DNA from 4 places in the Streptomyces sp. NPDC006476 genome. Region 1 is predicted to be linked to each of the others. Evidence: riboswitches for the same ligand, from Rfam matches in the RefSeq annotation. Region 1 holds a riboswitch; each other region holds the start of a gene.
The links. Region 1 has a riboswitch for cyclic di-AMP ahead of ABZZ74_RS25905 (transglycosylase family protein). Riboswitches for the same ligand answer to the same signal wherever they lie in the genome.
Positions count from the first base shown of each region.

Region 2: it holds a riboswitch for cyclic di-AMP, as region 1 does, so the genes downstream of both, ABZZ74_RS36270 (M23 family metallopeptidase) here and ABZZ74_RS25905 (transglycosylase family protein) in region 1, are expected to answer to the same signal.
Region 3: it holds a riboswitch for cyclic di-AMP, as region 1 does, so the genes downstream of both, ABZZ74_RS07755 (NlpC/P60 family protein) here and ABZZ74_RS25905 (transglycosylase family protein) in region 1, are expected to answer to the same signal.
Region 4: it holds a riboswitch for cyclic di-AMP, as region 1 does, so the genes downstream of both, ABZZ74_RS20135 (LysM peptidoglycan-binding domain-containing M23 family metallopeptidase) here and ABZZ74_RS25905 (transglycosylase family protein) in region 1, are expected to answer to the same signal.

Region 1 covers NZ_JBEXPK010000023.1:98,063-102,739, reverse strand. The annotation lists gene ABZZ74_RS25915 (cytochrome P450) at 1-421, shown strand, start outside; gene ABZZ74_RS25910 (transglycosylase family protein) at 611-1,564, shown strand; cyclic di-AMP (ydaO/yuaA leader) riboswitch at 1,771-1,941, shown strand; gene ABZZ74_RS25905 (transglycosylase family protein) at 1,945-2,622, shown strand; gene eno (phosphopyruvate hydratase) at 2,934-4,220, shown strand; gene ABZZ74_RS25895 (septum formation initiator family protein) at 4,365-4,677, shown strand, end outside.
Region 2 covers NZ_JBEXPK010000044.1:21,802-26,478, forward strand. The annotation lists gene ABZZ74_RS36260 (PrsW family intramembrane metalloprotease) at 1-128, shown strand, start outside; gene ABZZ74_RS36265 (aldo/keto reductase) at 416-1,360, opposite strand; gene ABZZ74_RS36270 (M23 family metallopeptidase) at 1,458-2,480, opposite strand; cyclic di-AMP (ydaO/yuaA leader) riboswitch at 2,492-2,649, opposite strand; tRNA gene ABZZ74_RS36275 (tRNA-Met) at 2,895-2,968, opposite strand; gene ABZZ74_RS36280 (dihydrofolate reductase family protein) at 3,060-4,190, opposite strand; gene ABZZ74_RS36285 (MarR family transcriptional regulator) at 4,287-4,677, shown strand, end outside.
Region 3 covers NZ_JBEXPK010000005.1:131,008-135,684, forward strand. The annotation lists gene ABZZ74_RS07750 (tellurite resistance/C4-dicarboxylate transporter family protein) at 1-100, opposite strand, end outside; gene ABZZ74_RS07755 (NlpC/P60 family protein) at 828-1,982, opposite strand; cyclic di-AMP (ydaO/yuaA leader) riboswitch at 1,990-2,161, opposite strand; gene pcrA (DNA helicase PcrA) at 2,402-4,677, shown strand, end outside.
Region 4 covers NZ_JBEXPK010000016.1:160,425-165,101, reverse strand. The annotation lists gene ABZZ74_RS20140 (alpha-galactosidase) at 1-1,933, shown strand, start outside; cyclic di-AMP (ydaO/yuaA leader) riboswitch at 2,239-2,397, shown strand; gene ABZZ74_RS20135 (LysM peptidoglycan-binding domain-containing M23 family metallopeptidase) at 2,402-3,346, shown strand; gene ABZZ74_RS20130 (SGNH/GDSL hydrolase family protein) at 3,616-4,401, shown strand; gene ABZZ74_RS20125 (TetR family transcriptional regulator C-terminal domain-containing protein) at 4,421-4,677, opposite strand, start outside.

The sequences.
Region 1 (4,677 bases):
CGGCGAAGAGGCCCTGCTCGCGACCGCCGTCGAGGAACTCCTGCGCTACGACGGCCCGGTGGAGCTGGCCACCTGGCGGTTCGCCACCGAACCCCTCACCATCGGCGGACAGCACATCGCGGCCGGCGACCCGGTCCTCGTCGTCCTGGCCGCCGCGGACCGGGACCCGGAGCGGTTCGCCGACCCCGACACCCTCGACCTCGCCCGGCGTGACAACCAACACCTCGGCTACGGCCACGGCATCCACTACTGTCTCGGCGCCCCGCTGGCCCGGTTGGAGGGCCAGACCGCGCTGGCCACGCTGCTCACTCGACTGCCGGATCTGCAACTCGGGGCCGACCCGGCCGAGTTGAGGTGGCGGGGCGGGCTCATCATGCGCGGACTGCGCACGCTTCCGGTGGAGTTCACCCCGGCCGGATGAGGAGACACCGCCGGACAAACGCCGGACAAACATGACACGCGCTCAAGTCTGTGATCTTCACGTGATCTACGCGGCATTAACTTGTGACAAGTGATCGTCTGACGATACGTTCACGGATCAACAGCGGCGCCAGGGTTTGGCCCACGCTTCACGCGCCGTGGTCAGTACTGTCTCGCGAAAGGCCCCCACATGCTCTCCGGGAACGGTCGTCACCGTCGCCCCCGCCAGGCTCCGGCCCTGCTCGTCGCGGCCGGCGTGACCGGCTCCGCCATCGCCATCCCGCTTCTCGGTGCGGCGAGCGCGAACGCGGCCGACGGGACCACGTGGGACAAGGTGGCGAACTGCGAGACCGGCGGCTCCTGGAGCGAGAACAGCGGCGGTTTCTACGGCGGCCTGAAGCTGACCCAGGACGACTGGGACAAGTACGGCGGCCTCGACTACGCCGAGCGCCCCGACCTCGCCAGCCGCAACCAGCAGATAGCCGTCGCCGAGAAGATCCTCGACGCCGAGGGCGTCGGCGCCTTCCACACCTGTGGACTGACCTCCGGGCTGACCGAGGACTCGGCCTCGGTGGACATCGACACCGGTGTGTCCGGCGGTTCGTCCGGTTCATCCGGTTCGTCCGACACCTCGGGCGGGTCCGGTTCCACCGGTCTGTCCAACTCCTCGGGCGACTCGGCGGGTGACTCCTCCTCGACGGACGGCTCGCCGTCGCTCTCCGCCTCCACCGGCTCTCCCTCCCCTTCGGCGGGCAAGTCCAACAAATCGGACAACTCGGCCTCGCCCTCCGTGTCTCCCTCGGATTCACGGGCGGCCGACAGTCCGTCGACAGGTCCGTCGAAAAGCGACGACTCGGACAATGAGCAGCAGGCGGTGGGCTCTTGGAGCCTCGTCGACACCGGCGCCGTCGCCTCCGCCACGGGCGCCGGACGGCACCGCGGCCCGAGCGCCGAGGAGGCCGTCACCGAGAGCGCCAAGGGCGGCACGTACACCGTGCACGCCGGCGACACCCTCGGCTCCATCGCCGACAGCCTTGGCCTGGACGGCGGATGGCGCGCGCTCTACGGCGCGAACAAGCAGGCCATCGGCGCCGACCCGAACCATGTCTCCGCCGGTCAGACGCTCGAACTTCCGGTTGAATAAGGGGCGAACGGGGCGGAAAAAGACGGGAGTTCACGTCATGCTTCGCGCTGAATGTCCGGTTTGGCGAAAGTGTGGGATGAGTCTCAGAAGCCCTGATCGTCTTTGAAATTCCGCCGATTCCGTGTCTACGGTCTTCACCGCTCGGCAATCCGAGCCCCGGCGGCCGCAACGCCGAATCCTGCCAGTGGCCGTACGGGAACAGTCGTCGCTTGACAGCGCCGTAGGCAGGAGCGGGGGACCCAAGGTAAGTGCCCCACCGGGCAGTTGACGGTGGCGGCTTGGGGTGGAGCCGCGTCTCGTGAAAGCGAGGACGCGGCCGGGCAACTCAACCGGCCCGAACCCGACAGCTCACCTCGCAGGCGTCGGTGAGGGGATCAACCATGCTGTTTTCCGGCAAGGGCAAGCACCGTCGTCCGTCCAAGGCCACCCGTGCCGCCGCGCTCGCCGGTGTCACCGGTGTCGCCATTGCCGCTCCGCTGATGGCGGCCGGCAACGCCTCCGCAGCCACCGCCTCCGAGTGGGACGCGGTCGCCCAGTGCGAGTCGGGCGGCAACTGGTCCATCAACACCGGCAACGGTTACTACGGCGGCCTGCAGTTCTCCGCCTCCACCTGGGCCGCGTACGGCGGCACCGCCTACGCCCCGCAGGCCAACCAGGCCAGCAAGGCGCAGCAGATAGCCGTCGCCGAGAAGGTCCTCGCCTCCCAGGGCAAGGGCGCCTGGCCGGTCTGCGGCAAGGGCCTGTCCAGCGCCGCCTACAACGGCGCGAGCGCCTCCAGCGGCACCACCAACCGCTCGACCGAGTCGCAGGCCGCCTCCCGCTCCTCCGAGCGTCCGGCCGCCAAGACCCACAAGAGCCAGAAGACCGTCACCACCCCGACCGGCAAGAAGGTCAAGAAGGGTGACGGCGAGTACAAGGTCGTCAAGGGTGACACCCTCAGCTCCATCGCCGCCAAGCACGGCGTCAAGGGCGGCTGGAAGAAGCTGTTCGAGCTGAACAAGGACATCATCGCCGACGCCAACCTGATCTACCCGGGTCAGCAGCTGCACCTGAAGTAAGAGCTGAACCACAGGGCCCTGACCGCCGTGTTCCCCAGTGTGGAGAACGCGTGAGGGCCTCCCCCGTCCCCACGGGCTCCCCGCTCCGGTGCGTGTTCCCCCGTACGCACCGGGGCGGGGCTTTTTCATGCGCGGGTGCTCGCACCGTTTTCACGCGGGAGCGCCCCACCCTCTTTGTTCCGTTCAGAAACAATTTACTCTCGGTTCTGCCCAAGGGGTGGTCGGCGGCGTGGCCGATCGGCCTTGGGCGGTTAGGCTCGTCTCGCAGAGCCACCGCGGCGCTGCACAGCCGCGTCACATGGAAGAAGGAGATGCTCGTGCCGTCCATCGACGTCGTCGTAGCCCGGGAAATCCTGGACTCCCGAGGCAACCCCACGGTCGAGGTCGAGGTCGGCCTCGACGACGGCAGCACGGGTCGTGCCGCCGTCCCGTCCGGCGCCTCCACGGGCGCCTTCGAGGCCATCGAGCTCCGCGACGGTGACCCCAACCGCTACCAGGGCAAGGGCGTCGAGAAGGCCGTCCTCGCCGTCATCGAGCAGATCGGCCCGGAGCTGGTCGGGTACGACGCCACCGAGCAGCGCCTGATCGACCAGGCGATGTTCGACCTGGACGCCACCGACAACAAGGGCTCCCTCGGCGCCAACGCCATCCTCGGCGTCTCCCTCGCCGTTGCCCACGCCGCCTCCGAGGCCAGCGACCTCCCGCTCTTCCGCTACCTGGGCGGCCCGAACGCGCACCTGCTGCCGGTGCCGATGATGAACATCCTGAACGGCGGCTCGCACGCCGACTCCAACGTGGACATCCAGGAGTTCATGATCGCCCCGATCGGCGCGGAGTCCTTCTCCGAGGCGCTGCGCTGGGGTGCCGAGGTCTACCACACCCTGAAGAAGGTCCTGAAGGGCAAGGGCCTGGCCACCGGCCTCGGTGACGAGGGCGGCTTCGCCCCGAACCTCGAGTCCAACCGCGCCGCCCTCGACCTCATCCTCGAGGCCATCAAGCAGGCCGGGTACGTCCCGGGCGAGCAGATCGCGCTCGCGCTCGACGTCGCCGCGTCCGAGTTCTACAAGGACGGCAAGTACGAGTTCGAGGGCAAGTCCCGCTCGGCCGCCGAGATGACCGAGTACTACGAGGAGCTCGTCGCCGCCTACCCGCTGGTCTCCATCGAGGACCCGCTGTTCGAGGACGACTGGGCCGGCTGGAAGGTGCTCACCGACAAGCTCGGCGACAAGGTCCAGATCGTCGGCGACGACCTGTTCGTCACCAACCCCGAGCGCCTCGCCCGCGGCATCGAGGAGGGCACCGCGAACGCCCTGCTCGTGAAGGTGAACCAGATCGGATCGCTGACCGAGACCCTGGACGCCGTCGAGCTGGCCCAGCGCAACGGCTTCAAGTGCATGATGTCGCACCGTTCCGGCGAGACCGAGGACGTCACCATCGCCGACCTGGCCGTCGCCACCAACTGCGGCCAGATCAAGACCGGCGCCCCGGCCCGCTCCGAGCGCGTCGCCAAGTACAACCAGCTGCTGCGCATCGAGGAGATCCTCGACGACGCGGCGGTGTACGCGGGCCGCAGCGCGTTCCCGCGCTTCAAGGGCTGAGCACCAAGGGCTGAGCGCCAAGGGCTGAGCACCGTCGACGGCTGATCCTTACGGGGTCAAGCCTTAGCCAGTCGTACGTACGTCCCCGTACCGGTCCCGTACCGTGTGCGGGGACGTACGCACGTGTGACGGGAGGCGGGGAACATGGCCGTGAAGGACCGGGACCGGTTCTCCACCGCGACCAGACTGCGGCTGCTCGGCGAGCAGACCGCGGCCCGTGTCTACCGTTCCCAGACCCGGCGCCAGGCCCGCCGCTCCCGCCTCACCGGCCGTGCGGCCCTGCTCGCGCTCGTGGTGTGCACGCTGGTCGTGGCGCTGGCCTACCCGATGCGTCAGTACGTCTCCCAGCGCGCCCAGATCTCCGACCTGGAGCGGCAGCAGCAACAGGAACGACAGCGGGTCGAGCAGCTGCGCGACCTCAAGGCGCGCTGGCAGGACGACGCGTACGCCCAGCAGC
Region 2 (4,677 bases), on a different contig from region 1:
CGGCCCTGGACCACGCGGCCCGGGCGACGGCCCCACCGGTCCCGGTGGCCGCCCCGCCCTGGCCGCTGTACGGCACGTACGGCCATCCGGCGGCACCGTATCCCGCGTACAACCCGTACCAGTCGTAAGGCCGCGTCCGACTCTGCACCGCCAGCCCCCGCCACGGTGGCCGAGCGCCGTGGCGGCGGACGTCGCTGCTGGAAGAGGCCGACGACGGACCAAGCCGACGGCAGAAGGAGCCGACAGCCGGTCCGGCGGAGGCATCGATCAGCAACATTCCGGCCGGCCCGCATCAAGCCGAGGCCTCCGCCACCGACACCCGCTCGGAATTCCTCAGACCGACACCCCCACCAAGCGGGCCGACCCCGGCAACCTCAGACCGACACCCCTACCAAGCTGGCCGCCCCCGGCATCCTCAGGCCGAAGCCTCCGTCAAGCGGCTGATCTCGGGGTCCGTCAACGTCACGTCGGCCACTCCCAGGAGGGCCGGGAGCTGGTCCACGGTGCGGGCGCTGGCGATGGGGGCCACCACCGTGGGCTGGGCCGCGAGCCAGGCCAGGGCGATCGTGGGGATCGGGGCGTCGTGGGCCTCGGCGATCTCGTCCAGCGCCTTGAGGACCCGCTGGCCGCGCTCCGTCTCCAGGTGCTTGGCGGCGCCGCCCGCGCGAGGGCTGTCGACCGTCGTGCCGGGGCGGTACTTGCCGGTGAGGAAGCCGGACGCCAGGGCGTAGTAGGGGACGGCGGCGAGGCCGTAGCGCGCGGCGAGGTCCTGCAGCGGTCCCTCGTAGGTGTCGCGGGAGACCAGGTTGTACTGCGGCTGCAGCGCCACGTACTTGGCGAGGCCCTCCCGGTCGGAGAACTCCAGGGACGCCGCGAGCCGTTCGGTGGAGATGTTGGACGCGCCGATCGCCCGCACCTTGCCCGCCGTCACCAGCTCGTCGAGCGCCCCGATGATCTCCTCGACGGGAATCTCCGGCTTATCGAAGTGCGTGTAGTACAGGTCGATGTAGTCCGTGTCGAGGCGGCGCAGCGAGGCGTCGGCGGCGGCCTTGATGTTGGCGGCCGACAGCCCCTGGTACTCGGGGTGCTGGCTCACCTTGGTCGCGATGACGACGTCGGACCGGTTGCCGCGGGCCTTGACCCACTTGCCGATGATCGTCTCGGACTCGCCGCCCTGGTTGCCGGGGACCCAGGCGGAGTAGCCGTCGGCGGTGTCGAGGAAGTTGCCGCCCGCGGCCGCGTAGGCGTCGAGGACGGCGAAGGACGTGGCCTCGTCGGCGGTCCAGCCGAAGACGTTGCCACCGAGGGAGAGCGGGAAGACCTCGAGGTCGGAGGAGCCGAGTTTGCGCAGAGAAGTCATGTGTATGGTCAACGCCCGCCCCGGAGATTCCTCTTCCGGAACGGCCGCAAACTTCCCGTAAACAATCGGAGGCGGCCGTTCCGGGGCGGTGCCGCTGTCAGGGGTTGAGGCCCTTGCTGCGCAGCCAGGTCATCGGGTCGATGCCGGTGGCCTGCCCGTTCGGGTGGACCTCGAGGTGCAGGTGCGCGCCGGTCACGTTGCCCGTGGCGCCGATCCGGCCGATGACGTCACCGGTGGCGACCTTCTGGCCGACGCTGACGCTGATCGAGGACTGGTGGCAGAACCACAGCTCGGTGCCGTCGTCGAGGGTGAGGATCGTGCGGTAGCCGTACGACCCCGCCCAGCCGGCCTCCGTGATGGTGCCGGAGTGGATGGCCTTGATGAGCGTGCCCGTCGGCGCGGCGAAGTCGAGGCCCGTGTGGTAGCCGGAGGACCACATGGAACCGGCCTGACCGAAGGTGCCGGTGATCGTGTAGGAGACGACCGGCAGCTTGTACTGCTTGGCGAGTTCGGCGAGCTTGGCGTCCTCGGCCGCCTTCTTGGCCGCCGCCTCCGCCTTCTCCTTGGCGGCCTGCGCCTTGGCCGCCGCGTCCTTCTCCGCCTTGGCGGCCGCATCGTCGATCTGCTTGGCGAGGGCCGCCTCGGTGGCCGACTGGGCCTTGCTGTCGAGCTGGACCTGCTGCGACTCGGCCTGCGCCATGATGCGGTCGCGCAGCGCCTCACCGGCGTCCCGGGCGCCCTGCTCGGTGTCCTTGGTGCTCACCCCGACGGCGCTGAGCGCGGTCGCGGAGCCCTTGGGCGCGTCGGAGCCAGCGTCGAACACATGGGCGACGGAGGCAAGGTCGGGCAGGGAGATGGACACCGGCGGCTTGCCGGTGTTGGCGCTGGCCATGCCGCCCGCGCCGACGGCGGCTATGACACCGACACCGAGAACCGTGGAGCTGCGGGCGAGTCCCCCGCCGCGCTGCCTGGAGACACGGTGCCGGCCGCGTACCGGGCGGAGGGACTCCTCGGTGGGGTTCCACTCCTCCCACTGGCCCTCGTCGTCGCTGGAGCCGAAGCCGAAGGGCCGGGTGCCCGGCACGAACGGGGCTGCCGGGGCAGGCGGGTTGGACGCCACGTGGGCGTGCTCCTTTCCTTCCTTCTCGCCTACCGGGTTAGCTGACGGGTTCGGAGCAGGAAGGTCTCCTACGCGCGTAAACCTGCCGTGGGTCCACGGCGGTTTCCGCGCGATTCACCCCAGGGTGGTGGTTCCCCGGTTCCCTTGCGGGATTCGGCGCGTGCGCACGGAGCCGCCTCTTGTGACGGCTGGGACGACCGCGCTGCGTTATCGAACGTTAATAGACCCGGGGTGGGGTTTCCAAGCAGTTCGGCTTGATCATTAAACGTTTTTGGCGCGGACGTTCGGGCCATGACCGGTGAAAATCGGGCGAGTTGACCTTGCCCCGGGTTCTGCATGGGGAGTGACGGTCAGGGAAACGGGAAACACCGAGGGCCGGAATCCAGTCACTGGACTCCGGCCCTCGGCCTTCAGTAGCGGGGACAGGATTTGAACCTGCGACCTCTGGGTTATGAGCCCAGCGAGCTACCGAGCTGCTCCACCCCGCGTCGTTGTGAGACCAGCATACGCCATCCGCGGGACGCCCAGCACCAGGGTTTCCGTCCGCCCCCGCGTCCGCCCCCGCTCCACCTGCGTTTTTCAGCCCGGCAGATGGGCGTTCGGCGCCTTCGCCCGCCCCTCGTACTCGGGCACTACGACCACCTCGACGCCCCGCGACGCCAGCAGACCGCTGCCGTCGGCGGCCTCCACGAACGTGTCCGGCTCCCGCCACGCGGTCACCACCCGCCGTACCCCCGCCTCCAGGATCAGCCGGGCGCACGGCTTGGGACGGGACGCGCGGTGGGCGCAGGGCTCCAGGCTGCTGTAGACCGTCGCGGTCGCGAGCCTCGGATCGGCCGGGTCGAGCTTGGCCAGGGCCGCCTCCTCCGCGTGGACCACGGGGTCGCCGGCCTCGCGGGAGTGGCCGCGGGCCAGCTCGGTGCCGTCTGCGGCGACGACCACCGCGCCGACGCTGAACGCGGTCCGCGAGGGCGGGCACTGGGCCGCCAGGTCGCAGGCGAGGCGGAGCCAATGGTGGTCGGCGGCGGAGGCCAGCGGGCCGGTGCCGGGGGCGGTGGGCTCGTAGCGCATGAGGACCACGTCCTCGATCCGCCGGCTCTCCACCAGCCTGAGCCGTCCGCCCTGGTAGCCGCCCGGGCCGAAGAGGCGGGGCGCGTCGGCGTCGCCCACGAACAGGGGGGCGAGCACGAGCTGGAGCTCGTCCGCGAGGCCCTGCTGGAGCAGTTGGGTGTGGATGCGCCCGCCGCCCTCGACCATGAGTCGCCGCACACCCCGGACGTCGTGCAGATGCTCCAGCAGCCGGCGCCAGTCGAGGTCGGGTCCGAGCGGGACGACGTCGGCGGCGATCCCGAGCGCGCGGGCCCGTTCGCCCCCCTTGTCGGTCGTGTAGACGACCTTGTCGCCGCCCGTGTGCCAGAACCTCGCCGCCGGATCCAGCTCGCCCGAGCCGCTGACGGTGACCTTGAGCGGGTACTCGGGCCGACCCGAGGCGACGCGGGCGGCGCGGCGCTCGGGCGAGTTGACCAGCAACCGCGGGTTGTCGGCGCGGATCGTGCCGGCGCCGACCAGAATGGCGTCGGCGGAGGCCCGTACCTCGTCGACGCGGTCGAAGTCGGCCGGGGACGACAGCAGCAGGCGCTCGGGTCCGGTGTCGTCGAGGTAGCCGTCGAGGGAGACGGCGGCGGACAGCAGGACGTACGGGTGGGGCATCGACGCGCTCCCCGGCTCGTGACGGACGGCACGCTCGGCACAAGGCGCTGAACGGCCACTCTTGGTTCAAGTTTGAAACAAACCTACACTGGTGGCATGACGACTCGCTGGCTCACCCCGAAGGAGCAGCGCGCCTGGCGCGCGTACATCGCGGCGACGTTCCTCGTCGAGGACGCGATCGACCGGCAGCTCCAGCAGGACGCCGGCATGCCCCACCTGTACTACTCCATCCTGGCCAACCTCTCCGAGACCCCGGAGCGGCGGCTGCGCATGACCGACCTCGCGGAGCGGACGAAGATCACCCGCAGCCGGCTGACCTACGCCGTGGGTCGGCTGGAGAAGGACGGGCTGATCCGGCGCGAGAACTGCCGCTGGGACAAGCGCAGCAGCTTCGCCGTGCTGACGGACGAGGGCATGGACGTCCTGGAACGCACCGCCCCGGGACATGTGGAGAACGTACGGTCCTTGCTGTTCGACCACCTCACCG
Region 3 (4,677 bases), on a different contig from region 1:
TCCCGGTCGCCATGACGGCGGCCCCGGCCGCGGGCGGCCGCTGCGCCCACCAGACGAGGAGAGCGGAGCGGTCGGGCACGGGGCTGCGGCTGCCGGGCATGCGGCCGATGGTAGGGAGCCCGGCCCGGCGTCCGAGAAGGGCACGCGCGCGGTCGGAAGGAAATACGCGCGGGCGCGCGGAGCGGTGGATGGGCGCGGACCGACACCTACGCGCCGAAGTGCGGCTGTGCACGACGGCACACAAACAACGCCCCACGCCTACCGCAACCGCAGCCGACCGCCCCCAGCCGCTTGCGCGCCCCGCACCCCACGGCCGGTGGCGCCCGAAGCGGCTTCGCACGCCTGTCGCGCGCTGGGTCGGCGGGCGCTCAGAGGCCGTCGCGTGCCGCGCATCCCACCGCCGGGTGGCGCGGAAGCGATGCCGCATGCTGCAGCACGTTTGGGGGCCGCGCGGAGGTGTTTGCGGGCCCCGCGCCCCACGGTCGTGCGGCGGCGCGTGAAGCGGCTTCGCACGCCTGTCGCGCGCTGGGTCGGCGGGCGCTCTGAGACCGTCGCGTGCCCACGTCCCTCCGCCGGTGGCGCGGAAGCGATGCCGCATGCTGCAGCACGTTTGGGGGCCGCGCGGAGGTGTTTGCGGGCCCCGCATCCCACGGTCGTGCGGCGGCGCGTGAAGCGGCTTCGCACGCCTGTCGCGCGCTGGGTCGGCGGGCGCTCTGAGACCGTCGCGCGCCGCGCATCTCATCGCCGGGTGGTGTGCCGAGTGCGTCGCGCGCCCGGCGGCCTCATACGGGGCGCACGAGACCGTCCGCGCGCCCCGGCCCGGCGCCTCACGCCGGGCGTACCACGCTGTGGATGATTGATTCGCCGGCGTAGTAGATGGACTCCTCGCGGACGTACGCGCCCGGCTTGGGGGCGTGGATCATCATGCCGTTGCCGATGTAGACGCCGACGTGGCTGATGTCGTCGTAGAAGAAGATCAGGTCGCCGGGCTGGGCGTCGGCGAGGGAGACGGTGGTGCCCGCGTTCACCTGGTCGTAGGTGGTGCGCGGGAGGTCCACGCCCGCGGCCTTCCAGGCGGCCTGGGTGAGGCCGGAGCAGTCGTAGGAGCCGGGACCGGTGGCGCCCCAGACGTACGGCTTGCCGATCTGCGCGCGGGCGAACGCGAGCGCCTTCGCGGCCTTGGCGGCGTAGGAGGAGTCCGTGGAGTCCGTGGTGCCGGTGTCCGAGGAGGAGGTGCCGCCCTGGGACGTGGTCCCCTCCTGGGCCTTCCGCGCCGCCGCCTGCTGCTGGGCCAGCTCCGCGGCCTTGCGCGCGGCCTCCTCCTGCTGCTTCTTCTCGATCGCCGCGAGCCGCGCCTTCTCCTCGGCCGTCAGCTTCGACAGCAGCTCGCGCGCGTCGGAGAGCTTCTTCTGGACCGTGGCCTTGGCGGTCTGCAGATCGCTCTGCGACGTGCTGAGCGTCTCGAGGCTCCGGGAGGCCTCCTCGCGCTTCTTCATCGTCGCGGACTGCTCGGTGAAGTAGTCGTCGACCGCGCTCTTCTGGCGGGCGGTCAGCCGGCCCATCAGCTGCGTCTGGTCGAAGTAGTCCTGCGGGGAGTCGGCGAGCAGGAAGGTCGCCGTGTCGGGCGCGGCGGCACCCGTCCGGTACTGCGCGGCGGCGAAGGAGCCGAGCCTGTCGCGCTCCTCGTTGAGCTTCTGGGCGCGCTTGGCGACGTCGTTGAGCAGGGAGTCGACCCGTCTGCGCTGCTTGGTGGTCTTCTCCTTGGCCGCGTTGTACTTCTCGGTGGCCGACTCCGCCTGGCGGTACAGGTCGTCGACCTTCTTCTCGACTTCCTCGAGGCTGGGGCTGCCGTCGGCCGAGGGGGCGGCGTTGGCCGACTGGGAGAGCAGGGCCACGGAGGTGAGGGCGGCCGTGGCGAGAGCGGGGGTGCGTATGCCTGCTACGCGCGTAACGGCGGGACGCGTCTTGCGGTGCGACGCCAAGACCGGCGACTCCTTCCATCGTCCGCCTACCGGGTTAGCTGTCGGGTTCGGGCGGGTGGTTCGGAAGGGTTGCCCTACGGCCCGGTCCCCGGGAGGGGGCCGGCCGATTCACCCCAAGGTCCTCGTGGGTCCCCGGCTCCGGCTGCGCGGCGGCGCCCCGGACTCGGCGGAGGCCGCACGGCCCGGCGAGGTTCGCCGGTGGGGGTCGTACGGCCCGTCCGAACGGTAGCCAACTCGTGTGGTCCGTGTGAAGGTTGATGTTCGATTTGTCCGATACATTTCCGTGACCTTTGATCAGCCCCGCCCGCCCGGCCACGTGCGGTGATGGCGCGCCACGGAGCGTGTGCGAGGTATCGGATCGGGCGATGTTCTCAGGGCGGCGGCGGGCTGTCAGTGGGGCGCCCTAGACTCGGAGAGCGATGAGCAGCCTCTTTGACGACAGCTTCCTGGCGGACCTCCAAGCCCCTCGCGGGCCCGCGGACGAACCCCCGCCGCCGCCCGAGGACGATCACGTACCGGAGCCCGTTCCGGACGATCTGTTCGGCGGGAAGTTCGACGTGCCGCCGGACCGGGACGCCTATTACCGCGACGGCGCCCCCCGCCCGGCGATCGACCCGGCGGCGCTGCTGGACGGGCTGAACGAGAACCAGCGCGCGGCCGTCGTGCACCATGGCGCCCCCCTGCTCATCGTGGCCGGTGCCGGCTCCGGCAAGACCCGTGTCCTCACCCACCGCATCGCCTACCTCCTGGCCGAGCGGAACGTGCACCCGGGCCAGGTCCTGGCGATCACCTTCACCAACAAGGCCGCCGGTGAGATGAAGGAGCGGGTCGAGCAGCTCGTCGGCCCGCGCGCGAACGCGATGTGGGTGATGACCTTCCACAGCGCGTGCGTGCGCATCCTGCGCAGGGAGAGCAAGAAGCTCGGCTTCACCTCGTCCTTCTCGATCTACGACGCCGCCGACTCCAAGCGCCTGATGGCCCTGGTCTGCCGCGACCTGGACCTCGACCCCAAGCGCTACCCGCCGAAATCCTTCAGCGCCAAGATCTCCAACCTGAAGAACGAGCTGATCGACGAGGAGGACTTCGCCGCCCAGGCCACCGACGGCTTCGAGAAGACCCTCGCCCAGGCCTACGCCCTCTACCAGTCACGGCTGCGCGAGGCGAACGCCCTCGACTTCGACGACCTGATCATGACGACGGTCAACCTGCTCCGCGCCTTCCCGGACGTCGCCGAGCACTACCGCCGCCGTTTCCGGCACGTCCTGGTCGACGAGTACCAGGACACCAACCACGCCCAGTACGCGCTCGTGCGCGAGCTGGTGGGGACGAGCGAGCACCCCGTCGACGTCCCGCCGAACGAGTACGACGTCCCGCCCGCCGAGTTGTGCGTGGTGGGTGACGCGGACCAGTCGATCTACGCCTTCCGCGGGGCGACGATCCGCAACATCCTCCAGTTCGAGGAGGACTACCCGGACGCGACGACGATCCTGTTGGAGCAGAACTACCGCTCCACCCAGACGATCCTGTCCGCGGCCAACGCGGTCATCGAGCGCAACGAGTCCCGCCGCCCCAAGAACCTGTGGACCAACGCCGGCGCGGGCGCGCGCATCACGGGCTATGTCGCCGACACCGAGCACGACGAGGCCCAGTTCGTCGCCGACGAGATAGACCGTCTCACCGACGCGGGTGACGCGAAGGCCGGGGACGTCGCCGTCTTCTACCGGACGAACGCCCAGTCCCGTGTCTTCGAAGAGGTCTTCATCCGTGTCGGCCTGCCCTACAAGGTCGTCGGGGGCGTCCGCTTCTACGAGCGCAAGGAGGTCCGGGACGTCCTGGCCTATCTGCGCGTGTTGGCCAACCCCGAGGACTCGGTGCCGTTGCGCCGCATCCTGAACGTCCCCAAGCGCGGCATCGGCGAGCGCGCCGAGGCGATGATCGACGCCCTCTCGCAGCGGGAGAAGATCAGCTTCCCGCAGGCGCTGCGCCGTGTCGACGAGGCGTACGGCATGGCCGCGCGCTCCGCCAACGCGGTCAAGAAGTTCAACACGCTGATGGAGGACCTCCGTACGATCGTCGAGTCCGGCGCGGGCCCGGCGACCGTCCTGGAGGCGGTGCTCGAACGCACCGGCTACCTCGCCGAGTTGCAGGCTTCCACCGACCCGCAGGACGAGACCCGTATCGAGAACCTCCAGGAACTCGCGGCCGTGGCCCTGGAGTTCGAGCAGGAGTCCGGTGAGGGCGAGGAGTCCCCGGGGCTCGCCGACTTCCTGGAGCGGGTCGCGCTGGTCGCCGACTCCGACCAGATCCCCGACGAGGAGGAGGACGGCTCCGGGGTCATCACCCTGATGACCCTGCACACCGCCAAGGGCCTGGAGTTCCCGGTGGTCTTCCTCACCGGCATGGAGGACGGCGTCTTCCCGCACATGCGCGCCCTCGGCCAGACCAAGGAGCTGGAGGAGGAGCGGCGGCTCGCGTACGTCGGCATCACGCGCGCGCGTGAACGGCTGTATCTGACCCGCTCCGCGCTGCGCAGCGCCTGGGGGCAGCCGTCGTACAACCCGCCCTCCCGCTTCCTGGAGGAGATCCCGGCGCAGCACGTGGACTGGAAGCGGACGGGCGCCACGTCTCCCGTCTCCTCGGGACCGGCGTCCGGCGTCGCGGCCTCCCTGTCGTCCTCCCGCTCGCGCTCGTCGGC
Region 4 (4,677 bases), on a different contig from region 1:
CGCAGTCCGCCCGCTGCCGGTCTACCGGCCCTTCGAGTCGCCGCTGGACGGCCGCGAGGAGTACCCGGTCGAGGGTGGTCCCCGGTTCGCGCGGCCCGCCCTGTCCGTGCGCACCGAGGAGCGGCGCGGCACCGAGTGGCGCTTCGAGGCGCACGAGGCGGAGGGCGACCATCTGCGGCTGCGCTTCCGTGACGGCGGGCTCGTCATCACGCTGCACTACCGCATGCGGCACGACGTCGTGGAACGCTGGGTGAGCCTCGACAACGAGGGACCGGCGCCCCTGGAGCTGCTGCGCGCCGACGCCGCCACCTGGACGCTGCCCGACCGCGAGGGCTGGCGGCTCTCCCAGCTGCACGGCCGCTGGGCCGCCGAGTCCCTGCTGACCGCCGCGCCGCTCACCCACGGCGAGAAGGTCATCGGCAGCCGCCGCGGCCACACCGGGCATCAGCACCTGCCCTGGGTCGCCCTCGACACCGACGCCACCGAGGAGCGCGGCGAGGTCTACGGCTGCGCGCTCGGCTGGTCCGGTTCCTGGCGGATCGCGGTGGCGCAGCTCCCGGACGCGCGGGTGCAGATCACCGGCGGCGCCGGGTACGACGACTCCGGGCTGCTGCTCCTGGGCGCGGGGGAGTCGTACACCACCCCCGTCTTCGCCGGGCTGTGGAGCGACGGCGGCTTCGGCGGCGCGAGCCGCGCCTGGCACGCCTACCAGCGCGCCTACGTCATCCCGGACGCGGACCGGGACCGGCCGGTGCTGTTCAACTCCTGGGAGGCCACGGAGTTCGACATCTCCGAGGAGCAGCAGGGGGCGCTCGCCCGCCGGGCCGCCGCCATCGGCGTCGAGCTGTTCGTCGTCGACGACGGCTGGTTCGGCAAGCGCACCAGCGACCGTGCCGGGCTCGGCGACTGGACGCCCAACCCCGACCGCTTCCCCAAGGGCCTGGCGCCGCTCGCCGACTACGTGCACACCCTCGGTATGCAGTTCGGCATCTGGGTCGAGCCCGAGATGGTGAACCCGGACAGCGACCTCTACCGCGCCCACCCCGACTGGGTGCAGTTCCAGCCGGGCCGCAGGCGCACGGAGTTCCGCAACCAGCTCGTACTGAACCTGGCCCGCGAGGACGTCCAGGAGTACCTCTGGCAGCAGCTCGACACGCTCCTGTCCAGCGCCCCCGTCGACTACGTCAAGTGGGACTTCAACCGCTGCTTCACCGACGCCGGCTGGCCCGGCGACCCCTACCCGCAGCGCCTGTGGGTCGACCACGTCCGCGCGCTGTACGCGCTGCTGGACCGGCTGCGGGCGGCCCACCCGGACGTCGTCTTCGAGTCGTGCTCGGGCGGTGGCGGCCGGATCGACCTCGGCATCATGAGCCGTACCGACCAGGTGTGGACCTCCGACAACACCGACCCGCTCGACCGGCTCGCCATCCAGCACGGCTTCAGCCAGATCCACCCCGCGCGTGTGATGGCCGCCTGGGTCACCGACAGTCCCAACACCCAGCTCAACGACCGGGTCAGCTCCCTGCGCTTCCGGTTCGTCAGCGCCATGGCGGGTGTGCTGGGCGTCGGCGGAGACCTCACCCAGTGGACCGAGGAGGAGCTCGCCGAAGCCGGTGACTGGGTGAGCCTCTACAAGGAGATCCGGCCCCTGGTGCAGCACGGCGACCTCCACCGGCTGCGGCCCCCGACGGGCGGGCTCAGCGCCGTGCAGTACGTGCGCGGCGACGAGTCGGTCGTCCTGGCCTGGCTCCAGGCACAGAGTTACGGCGAGCCCGTACCGGCACTGCGACTGCGCGGACTCGACCCGACAGCCTCCTACGAATGCCCTGAAACGGGCGAAATTCACCGTGGGGCCGTACTGCTGCATCACGGGCTGGACACCGCGCTGCGCGGCGACCTCGATGCGAAAGTCATCCGACTCCGTGGCATCTGAGTCTTCTGTCCGAATTGGTGTCTTCATTCCAACTCGCTCTGGAATGGGGAATGCTGGAGCACCGTCACGTGAGGAGCGTCATATCCGTGACGGTGCGTGGCGCGTCATGTTCACGTAATTCATAAGGGTTTCAAGGGGCTTTGGACAAAGGGGTGGAACTGTAATTCACGGAGGGTGACCGTGAATTCCCACAGTCGATCAGCAGAAACGCATGCACGGGGAACCGCCGCTTGTCCCTTTGCGTCCTGGTCGCTTACGTTCGCCACCAATCCGGACGGACGCCCAATCCTGCCGCCGCCCGGAGCCCGCACAACTCACCCGTGAACGGCAGGAGCGGGGGACCCACAGGTACGACGCCTGTTCCGGTCTCCGGAACGGCTAGGGGTAAAGCCGCGCCGAAAAGCGCGGCCGGGCATCTCCAGCCCGCACCCGACAGCTCACCTCGCAGGCGACGGAGAGGAATTCGCCATGCCCGCGAAGGGTAAGCACCGCCGCCCGAAGCCCAAGCGCTTCACCCGTTCCATCGCCGTCGCCGGAACCGGCGGCGCCGCTCTCGCCCTCCCGCTCATAGGGGCCACCGGAGCCCACGCGGCCACCGCGCAGTCGGCTTCCCAGTCGGTTTCCGAAAAGACCGTCCAGTCGCTTCCGGCCGCCGAGAAGAAGGCGACCGAGAAGAAGGCGAACGCCAACAACACGGGTGTGCGCACCTATTCGGTCCGGGCCGGCGACTACCTCGCGAAGATCGCCGACGAGCAGCACGTCCGGGGCGGCTGGCAGAAGCTGTACGCGGACAACCGCCAGGCCGTCGGCGACGACCCGTCGCTGATCCACCCGGGCCTCAAGCTCACCCTCGGCGGCAAGGCGACGACCGGCGCCACCAAGTCCTCCACCTCCGCTGCCTCCTCCTCCGCCTCGTCGAGCGCTTCCTCCGCGTCGAAGGCGTCGAAGGTGTCGAAGGCGACGAAGGCGACGAAGGCCACCCAGGCCGCCGAGTCGACCAGCACCGGCTTCACCCTCCCGGTGACCGGCGGCACCATCGGCACCGGCTACCACGTCGCCGGCAGCATGTGGTCCAGCGGCTACCACACCGGCGTCGACTTCGTCGTCCCGACCGGCACCCCGGTCAAGGCCGTGGGCGCGGGCACGGTCGTCACCGCCGGATGGGGCGGTGCGTACGGCAACCAGGTCGTCATCAAACTCGCCGACGGCCACTACGCGCAGTACGGCCACCTCTCCCAGATCTCCGTCTCGGTCGGCCAGAGCGTGAGCGCGGGCCAGCAGCTGGGTCTCTCCGGTGCGACCGGCAACGTGACGGGCCCGCACCTGCACTTCGAGATCCGCACCACGCCGGACTACGGCTCCGACGTGGACCCCGTCGCCTACCTCCGTTCCAAGGGCGTCGCCGTCGGCTGACCCCCCGCCGACCGCGCGCCCCACACGCCGCCGAAGGCCGGACCCCGATCCCCGGGTCCGGCCTTCGGTGTTGCAGAGATTTCGCCGTCCGGCGATCGACCGCTCAACATCGGCGATCCGAGAGTTATTCCTGCCTTGCCCAACCCTTTGGACGTGGCTTATCTCACCGACCGTCAACCCTTTCTTACGGTCGCGTAGGTCACATTAGAAGGTGAATCATGGCCGCCGTGGCAGACGATTCGAAAAGTGACAGCAGAGACAGCAGGACAGTGATCGGGTCGTACGTCGCGGTGGGGGACAGCTTCACCGAGGGCGTCGGCGATCCCGGCCCCGACGGAGCCATGGTCGGCTGGGCGGACCGGTTCGCCGTGCTGCTCGCGGACCGGCGGCCCGAAGGCGACTTCGCCTACGCCAACCTCGCCGTGCGCGGCAAGCTGCTCGACCAGATCGTGGCGGACCAGGTTCCGCAGGCCGAGGAACTCGCCCCGGACCTGGTCTCCTTCTGTGCCGGCGGCAACGACATCATCCGGCCCGGCACCGACCCGGACGAGGTCGCCGAGCGCTTCGAGCGTGCGGTCGCCCGGCTCACCGGGGCCGCCGGCACCGTCATGGTGACGACCGGCTTCGACACTCGTGGCGTGCCCGTGCTCAAGCATCTGCGCGGCAAGATCGCCACCTACAACGGACATGTCCGGGCCATCGCCGACCGGTACGGCTGTCCCGTGCTCGACCTGTGGTCCCTCAAGACCGTGCAGGACCGCAGGGCCTGGGACGACGACCGGCTGCACCTCTCGCCTGAGGGGCACACACGCGTGGCGCTGCGCGCCGGTCAGGTCCTCGGCCTGGAGGTCCCGGCCGACCCGGACCAGCCCTGGCCGCCGCTGCCGCCGCGCGGCACCCTCGAGGTGCGGCGGGACGACGTGCACTGGGCGCGCGAGTACCTGGTGCCGTGGATCGGGCGCCGGCTGCGCGGGGAGTCCTCGGGCGACCACGTGACGGCCAAGGGCGCGCTGTCGCCGGACGACATCAAGATGCGGATCGCCCCGGTGGCCTGAGAGCGACGCGTGCCGGAGCTCACCGCTCCGGCGCGGTCAACGCCTCCCGCTCCAGCCCCAGTTCGCGGGCCACCGCCTCGTCCACCCACTCCTGGGCGCGGGCCCGTGACACCGCGCCCGGGTAGGACGTCAGCTGTACGGCGAGCCCGTCCAGCAGCGCCGTCAGCCGCAGGGCCGTGCCCAACGGGTCGGGGCAGCGGAACTCGCCCGCGGCCACGCCCTCAGCGATGACCTCGGCCAGCGCCGCCTTCCACCGCCGGTCGAGGTCACGGGTGA